DNA from 4 places in the Lysinibacillus sp. NPDC093190 genome. Region 3 is predicted to be linked to each of the others. Evidence: riboswitches for the same ligand, from Rfam matches in the RefSeq annotation. Region 3 holds a riboswitch; each other region holds the start of a gene.
What was found. A riboswitch is a leader RNA that binds a small molecule or an ion and turns the genes downstream of it on or off. The one in region 3 is predicted to bind cobalamin.
Positions count from the first base shown of each region.

Region 1 (2,208 bases), on a different contig from region 3:
AGAAATCCTCTAGTGAGTAGCCCATGATTTCTCGCACTTCGTGTGGGTCAAATAAATGCCACTCCCCACGTTCCTCAACAGTTTCCATAAATAAATCCGGTAAGCACAGCCCTGTGAAAATATCATGGGCACGCAGACGCTCATCCCCATTGTTTAAGCGTAGATCTAAAAACGTAAAGACGTCTTTATGCCAAATATCTAAATAAACAGCAATAGCACCTTGTCGTTGACCTAGTTGATCGACTGAAACCGCCGTATTATTAAGTTGTTTAATCCATGGTAAAACGCCACTTGATGCACCTTTAAAGCCTTTAATAGATGAGCCTCGGCTACGAATTTTGCCCATATAAACTCCAATGCCACCGCCGTACTTCGATAATGTTGCGACATCTGTATTCGTGTCATAAATACTTTGTAAACTATCATCTACTGTATCGATAAAGCAGCTAGATAGCTGTCCATGTGTTTTACCTGCATTCGATAATGTTGGTGTGGCAACAGTCATATATAAATTACTCATCGCCCAATAAGATTCACGTACTTTTTCTAAACGATTTTCTGTTTCATCCTGCATCAGGGTCATCGCAATGACCATCCATCGTTCCTGCGGTAGCTCCACTGGTGTTTTCGTGTAATCACGGACTACATAGCGGTCCATTAATGTTTTTAAACCAATATACGTAAACAACTCATCTCGACTTGATTCTAAAAAAGAAGCGAGTTCCTGAAGCTCCTGCTCACTATACTTTGTTGTTAAACTTTCATGATACAAACCAGCTTCTGTATAGTGTGCTAATTGTTCTGGGAAAACTTTATAAACATCCTTCACTGAAACTCCACGGCGCATTGCAAATTGATCATATAGTTTTTCTAAATAAATTTGAGCTGCGACAAATGTCCAGTATGGCTCCTCCTCATCAATGAGGCTAAGCGTTTGTAAAATCATCGCATCTGCCCATGCTTCAAATGTGGCATTGTCGTTTTTTCGTAGCCATCGATCCGATAACCTTACAAAACTTTCGAGTTCATCCTCCGTGTAACTTTTCTTGAGCTTAGTCATTTGCTGTTCGATATGAATTGTCATGTATACATTCTCTCCCTTTCCTTCAGCAACACAAAAAGCGATCACGCAACATTTATCGGTTACGTGATCGCTGTAAAATCGGAAATGGAAATGAAGGACATGCACACAAAGAAGTGAACAAATCTCTCGCCTCCACTTCTCAATCCCCGAAGAATGTGTTGCTGTCTTGAACATCTCGGCAGGTCTCCTGGCTCATGCTTCCTCCAAATGACGACCTTCCCGTTCTTTACAGTGGCCTATTCATCATTTGTCAGCACTTACAGTTGCGGGGACAGCTTCGGCCTAAGATGACTCTTTTTCCGAATTCCCTTTTAAACCATATTGGTACCGCTCGTCCAAAACACTATATATTGTGTTTTAACTCCTAAACAAATCTAACATATTGTGTTTATTGTTGCAATAGGCGTTTTGCACTTTAAAATTTTTAAAGTGCTTCATTTTCTCGAAGCAAGCCCAATTACAATGCAGTTTTACGTAGTTTTTCAAAATTTCTAGGAAATTTTTTTTGTGCTAGCTGCTCTTTTTCTGGCTGTATTCCTAGCATAACTACTGCACATGGACCAGCCGATTTCTCAACATCTAACGAACTTTTAACTTGTTGCTCGCCAAAAAGCCGGGTAAATTCTGCCTGTAAACCTTTTGACCCAACTGGCCATACTTGCTGCACTATTTCCTCTTTCCACGCCTGAAAAATTGGTTGCAGCTGTGCGACATCTTCAGGTTGTGCAAGGATTTCATTGCCTACAAGCGGTAGTCCATAGGTGTACCAACTAAGCTGCTCATGCATAGTTGCTGTGCGTTTTTGCTGCTCACCTAGCATCGTTATAGACAAACCTGATTGTAGAGTCGGCATATTGGACTCTGTACTACCGCCTATTTGTGGACAACTAAGATCAGCTTCATCAAAAACCTGCTGAATGCCTGCAACATAACGAGACCATGCAGTATCCCCTGAAAAATTAGCGAGTAAAATATGGCTTGGTAAAGCATTTGCAGCAAGCTGCTCTAAAAAAGTAACACGTGCAGTGAAGTATGCCGTTAGTTGATCTGGAGCAGACACAACATCTTGTGGTTTTTCACCAATTGCTGCGGCATTATCTGTTGTAGCAATCAGCTCACCTATT
Region 1 covers NZ_JBNNVG010000006.1:42,529-44,736, forward strand. The annotation lists gene ACQKOF_RS06875 (ribonucleoside-diphosphate reductase subunit alpha) at 1-1,084, opposite strand, end outside; cobalamin riboswitch at 1,244-1,431, opposite strand; gene ACQKOF_RS06880 (hypothetical protein) at 1,542-2,208, opposite strand, start outside.
Region 1: it holds a riboswitch for cobalamin, as region 3 does, so the genes downstream of both, ACQKOF_RS06875 (ribonucleoside-diphosphate reductase subunit alpha) here and mmgD (citrate synthase) in region 3, are expected to answer to the same signal.

Region 2 (2,208 bases), on a different contig from region 3:
TATTTTTAACACCTTTTGAAGGCGGTGTGCAAAAATACCCGCAAATACAGCTAAAATAATATCCTTTGGTAAAGGAGGCATCATCCAAAGCCATGCTATCTTATAAGTGAAAGCATCAGGAGCACTAGCCCATAGCTTGTAGGCAAAGTACATCCAATTTGTGCCTAGTAAATAATTAATAGCTGTTGCAACTAATGCTGCAACTACATAGCTTTTCTTCGTTCCACTGCGTTCTACAATAAGCCCAGCGACAAATGCAGCTATAATAAATGAGACAATAAAACCAAATGTAGGACTTATAATTTGTCCAAAGCCTCCATTGAATCGTGAAAATACAGGTGCACCTGCTAAACCAATACACATATAAACAGTACAAGCGAGTGCCCCTTTTCTACTACCAAGAATAAGCCCTGCTAAAATAGCAAAAAATGTTTGTAATGTGATAGGTACTCCACCAACCATCATGAAAGGTACAATGGACGTAATATTAGCCCCTATCATCATCAATGTTGAAAATAGTCCAATGTATGCAAGATCGACTGTTCTTAATTTGTGATGCGTGTGTTCCGCAACTGTTGTCATTATTTCACCCCTAAAAAGTAATGTTGATAATATTAGTGTAAAAAAATAATGATTTTGTGTCAACTTAATTATCATCAAAGGTTAACGTAAAAGTATTTTCCTACTTAACTTGATAAATAATGGTTAGTTATAGACTAACTATTAAAATATATGATAGAATCGTCATAATTTTAAATATTCGATGCTAATGGTGTGACATCTTGTACAATGTGTCACTTAAAAGGGAAGTTGGTGCAAATCCGACGCTGTCCCGCAACTGTAAAGAGGAGTTCTATGATGATTTAGCCACTGTTCTAGAATGGGAAGGCAATCATAGTAACGTTGATTCGAAGCCAGGAGACCTGCCAATTAGTAATTCCTGTAATGCCCACGAGGATGAAAGCAATTACGGACAATAGTAGAAGGAAATCATTCTGGTGTTGTTTAATCAAGGGTATTTCTATGCGCATTTGCATAGAATACCCTTTTTGTTTCATTTATTTAGTGATTAGGAGTTTATAAACAGATGAATAAAAAATTTATACTACTATCAATGACTCTTTTTCTAGTACTTATCATTTCAATGACAATTGCGATTATGGTTGGATCGGTTTCTGTTACGCCACTTTATGTATGGAAGGTCATCCTTTCTAAAATCCCAATTATACAAAATTCAATCGAAGAAGATTGGAGTCGCTCACAGGAAATTATCATTTGGCAAATCCGAGCTCCGCGTGTATTACTCGCTGCTATTGTAGGAGCAGGTTTGGCAATTGCTGGAGCAGCTATTCAAGCACTTGTTCGTAATTCAATTGCAGAGCCATATATTTTAGGGATTTCCTCTGGAGCGACGGTTGGTGCTACAGCCGTCATCATTTTAGGTGCTTTTTCATTTCTAGGCGTTTATGCTCTTTCTGTATCTGCATTTTTAGGTTCTCTCACGGCAATGGGGTTAGTTTTTTTCTTATCACGTGTTGGAGGTAGGATTTCCGTCTTTCGGCTTTTACTTTCAGGGATGGCGGTGTCTTTTATTTTATCTGCTATTTCAAACTTTATATTAATGATGTCGAAGCAAGAAGGTGGAATGAAGGCGGTCATGTTTTGGATGCTAGGAAGCCTAGCTGGTGCTAAGTGGAGTAATCTTTTAATTCCTACAATTATTTTTATTGTAGTATTTGCCTTGTTATGGCTCCACTATCGAAGCTTAAATTTATTACTCCTTGGGGAAGAAGCAGCAGTCACATTAGGGGTTAACTTACAACAATTCCGTATACAGCTTATTTTATTAGTTTCATTATTAACGGGTGTGATTGTTGCTGTAAGTGGCTCAATCGGATTTGTCGGCTTAATCATTCCACATATTGTACGGCTAATTGTAGGTTCAAACCATAAATATGTCATACCGATTAGCGCATTATTAGGAGGGATTTTCTTAGTTTGGGCAGATGCACTTGCTCGAATTTTAATTGCCCCTGAGGAAATGCCAATTGGAATTATCACAGCTTTTTGCGGAGGTCCATTTTTCATTTGGCTGCTACGTAGTAACAATTATTCATTCGGTGAAGGAGATTAAAGCATATGACAATAGAAGCGAAACAAGTATCATTCTCCATTTCTGATGAACGTATATTACATGAAGTAAGTATT
Region 2 covers NZ_JBNNVG010000043.1:24,049-26,256, forward strand. The annotation lists gene ACQKOF_RS23045 (biotin transporter BioY) at 1-582, opposite strand, end outside; cobalamin riboswitch at 754-946, shown strand; gene ACQKOF_RS23050 (FecCD family ABC transporter permease) at 1,088-2,134, shown strand; gene ACQKOF_RS23055 (heme ABC transporter ATP-binding protein) at 2,140-2,208, shown strand, end outside.
Region 2: it holds a riboswitch for cobalamin, as region 3 does, so the genes downstream of both, ACQKOF_RS23050 (FecCD family ABC transporter permease) here and mmgD (citrate synthase) in region 3, are expected to answer to the same signal.

Region 3 (2,208 bases):
CTATTATTGTCATGCTGTTCTATCACATGAGCACATAAGCCGATAGTTCGTGAGCCAAAGAAGATTGGTGTATATATTTCAATCGGCAAACTAAGCATGTAGTACACTGGTGCTGCATAATAATCTAAATTTGGGTACAACCCTTTTTTCTGTACCATCACTTTTTCACCAGCTTCACACATGTGATATAAGCGGTCATCCCCTTGCTCCAAACATAATTTGTGCAAAGCCTCTTTCATAATTTGCGCTCTTGGGTCCATCTTTTTCATATATACACGGTGACCAAAGCCCATAATCTTTTCTTTATTTTGTAGTTTGTTTTCCAGCAATGTTTCAAAGCCTTCAACTGTTTTGGCTTCAAGAAGCATATACATCACAGCCTCATTTGCCCCACCATGTAAATTACCTTTCAATGATGCGACAGCCCCAGTTAAAGCACCATACAAATCAGATTGTGTAGAGGCAATTACACGAGCTGTAAACGTCGAATTTGGCATCTCATGTTCACTATATAAAACGAGTGACTGATCAAAGATTTCTTCTTCTAACGCAGTTGGTTTTCTGCCAGTAATCATGTAATAAAAATTTGCACTATAGGAAAGCTTGCTATCAGGCTCCACGACATCTTGACCATTTAATACACGATAGCTATTCGCTACGATGTTGGGCATGCCACCTAAAAGTCTATATGCTCGCGTCAAATTCTTTTCAGTAGAACGATCATTGATGTGCTGATCATAGCCTGCTAAAACAGAAATTCCTGTTCTAAGCCCATCCATAGCATGTGTCCCGTTAGGCAATAACTTGAAAATTTGAAAAATCTCTTGTGGAACTTGATAATTAGATTTCAACTTGTCCTGTAAATCAGCTTGTTGCTTGGTATTTGGTATTTCCCCATGCAACAATAAGTAGACAATGTCTAAATATGAATATTTCTGTGATAATTCAATCAAATCATAGCCTCTTATGACAATTTGACTTCCTATAGTGTCTAAAAAAGATAGCTTTGTTTCAGCGGCAATGATGCCATCAAGACCTGGCGAATAATTTAACTCCATTCATTACAACCCCTTTGTTTAATTATTCTTGTAAGCGTTACCAATTAAACACGAAAGAACTACAAAAAAAACAACTTCTACCCCTTTGAGAAGTTGTTAATCTACAAAAGCATGACAGAGCAAATAAACAGTGAATTTACAAGCATTCACAAAGATCATGCAGTAGCTAACACCTCCCTATCCTCGTAGGTCAATTGATGCTTACCTTAGTGGCAGGTCTCCTGACTTATGATCAACGCTACAATAACACCTTCCCATTTTGACAAACAAAACAGTGGCTTTGTTATTGAACTCCTAAATACAGTTGCGGGACAGTGTTGGACTCTCACCAACTTCCCTTTTAATCAAATGGAATAAATCCATTTGAACCACCAAAATTTAGCATATTCAATTTGTCTTTTAACCTTAACATAGAGTTTTCAAAACAATCAATATAGTCAAAATTTGAAAAAGCCTGATCATAAAAAGCTATTTTTCATTTTTGAAGAACTATTCTGTATTTTTTAGCACTATTTTGCACAAAAAAGATTGTTGATCAATACCAATGAAGCTATTTTTAAAACTTGGAAGTAAAATAGAGGATTCATATTTTGAAAAAACGAATATTTTTTAATGACAAGTATTAGGGGGACGAGTATAGGCTATATTTCAGAATTAAGGAAACTTATCGGTAGTAGGCCGATTATAAGCATCGGGGCGACAATTCTTGTGATAAACGATGATAAGAAAATTCTCTTTCAACATCGTTCGGATACGTTGGATTGGGGATTACCCGGGGGCTCAATGGAACTAAATGAAACTTTAGAAGAAGTTGCTTACCGTGAGCTCCATGAAGAAACAGGACTCGTAGCCAATGAATTTGACCTGATTGGTGTTTTTTCAGGACCAGATTATTATTTCCAATATCCAAATGGGGATGAAGTCTATACAGTCATTCATCTTTATATTGCTAAAAATGTAAGTGGTGTGTTGGAGATAAAGGATGGTGAGAGTTTGAAACTTACATATTTCAGTAAAAAAGAGCTCCCTGATAATATGGAAAAGAGAACAAAAACTCTATTAGAAACTCTAGAGGATGAATTGTGGGATTTAGGTAGTTCTTTTGCAATTGAATAGTGAAAATTTATGTAATAATGATTTCTCTTAAGTC
Region 3 covers NZ_JBNNVG010000004.1:117,950-120,157, forward strand. The annotation lists gene mmgD (citrate synthase) at 1-1,058, opposite strand, end outside; cobalamin riboswitch at 1,253-1,446, opposite strand; gene ACQKOF_RS05230 (NUDIX hydrolase) at 1,695-2,174, shown strand.

Region 4 (2,208 bases), on a different contig from region 3:
CCTTCCTTTTTCTTCTGCACCTTTTGGAATTGTTATTTGAACGTGATGTAAGCTTATAACCATTTTTTCTCCTCCTTTAATTCTACTCAATACTTACTTCTAGGATATTAATGCCAAATCCTTTAATTTGACGAATGAAAAGTATTTTTTCTCACGAATGAGGCCTTTATAGAAAGGCAAAAATAAAGGAAATAGAACCTCCAATATGATAGATAGAATCGAACAAATTGGAAAATAATTATACTCTTCAGAAAAATATGTGTTATAGTAAAACATAATTAAATATTGTGTAAGAGTTGGTGCCAAATGAAAGTTTGGCTTAAAAGGGAAGTCGGTGCAAATCCGACGCTGTCCCGCAACTGTAAATCGGAGCAAATCACAATTGCCACTAGGAAACTGGGAAGGCTGTGAGGCGTGTTGATGAGAAGCCAGGAGACCTGCCAATATCTAGTACACACCAAATACCTACGTGGAAATAGGTGGTGAGATGTGACCGTATCGGCCCTGTGCGACAATGAATCATGCGATATTTTGAAAGAGTTTCGTATTGTTTCTTTATAGCTAATTTTGATATGCAATGACAGCCATTTTCCAAAAAAAGGAGAGTGGCTTTTTTATTTTTAACTTCTTTCAGCGGGTCCAAATATCCGCTGAAATAGAGGAACTCAGTCTAAGAACGCCACGTCCTGTGGCAATTTATCTGTGCAACATCACGTTGGCCCAAAGCCTCCGGCGGATGTCACGGAATCGGAAAGGAGTTCTTAAAGGATGTTAGCCTAAAAACATCGCATCCATGCGATAACGGCTAACTGACCTGCATCGGTAAAAACGCCACGTCCTGTGGCATTACCGAAATGACCGACATCGTGTCGGCCCTCATGCAGGCCTAAGCACAAAGCCGATTCCGGACGCAATTATGCCGAGGCATAATTGATTGATAGGAGAGATAAACATGGCGTATACAAGTACTACAGTTGGTTATCCGTATATCGGAGAAGATCGTGAATGGAAAAAGGCTTTAGAGGCTTTTTGGAAAAATGAGCTTTCAGAGGATGAATTTTTGCAGAACTTAAAGGATATTCGCCTAGCACGCATAAACAAGCAACTTCGCCTCGGCATAGACATGATAACTGTTGGAGATTTCACACTTTATGACAGAATGTTGGATACGGCAATGATGTTTGGCTTAGTTCCAAAGCGCTTTGAATGGCAGGGTAGCAAAGTGGATTTACAAACATACTATGGGGTAGCTCGCGGTAGTAAAAAAGCCGTAGCTAGTGAAATGACGAAATGGTTTAATACAAACTATCATTATATTGTGCCAGAATATGAGGGACAACCTTTACAATTAACAGAAAATAAAATATTGGCAGACTTTTTAGAGGCTAAGGAAGCGTTTGGTATTAAAGCAAAGCCTACAATAATTGGCCCTTATACATTTTGTAAATTAACAAAAGGCTATGACAAACTATCGCAAATTACATTTATTTTAGCATTACTGCCACTTTATACGCAGGTCTTAAAGGAGCTAGTGGATGCTGGTGCAGAGTGGATTCAATTAGAGGAGCCTGTTCTTGCCACAACACTAGACGAAGCGGAGGTTAAACTTGTTCAAGAAATTTATACACAATTAGCTACATCGGTACCCGAGGCTAAAATTATGCTACAAACATATTTCGAATCATTATCGGCATATGAGTCAATTGTGACACTTCCTGTTCAAGGGATTGGATTAGACTTTGTGCATGGCTATGGCAAAAATATGGAGGCATTACGTCAATTTGGCTTCCCACAAGATAAAGTATTAGCAGTAGGTATTATAAATGGACGAGATATTTGGCGCTCCAATCTAGCAGAGGTTTGCTCAACTATTAAAGCTATTGAACAGCTGAGTGGTGCCAAAGAAATATGGATTCAATCTTCGTGTAATTTACAGCATGTTCCAATTACAACTGCTCTTGAAAGAAAGCTCGATCCAGTTCTTCAAAATGCCCTTTCTTTTGCAGATGAAAAATTAGTTGAAATCATTGAAGTAACAAAATATTTACAAGGCACAGGCAGCTCCTCAAATCACAAAATATCTGAAAGTATGAAGGCGATTGAAGCGTTGAAAAATCACCCAACTCGTCAAAATAGAAGTATTCTACAAGCGATTCAAACAGTGTCAGCACAAGATTTTGAACGCCATAGTGATTTTAAAACACGGCA
Region 4 covers NZ_JBNNVG010000019.1:92,434-94,641, reverse strand. The annotation lists gene ACQKOF_RS15700 (VOC family protein) at 1-63, opposite strand, end outside; cobalamin riboswitch at 281-459, shown strand; gene metE (5-methyltetrahydropteroyltriglutamate--homocysteine S-methyltransferase) at 953-2,208, shown strand, end outside.
Region 4: it holds a riboswitch for cobalamin, as region 3 does, so the genes downstream of both, metE (5-methyltetrahydropteroyltriglutamate--homocysteine S-methyltransferase) here and mmgD (citrate synthase) in region 3, are expected to answer to the same signal.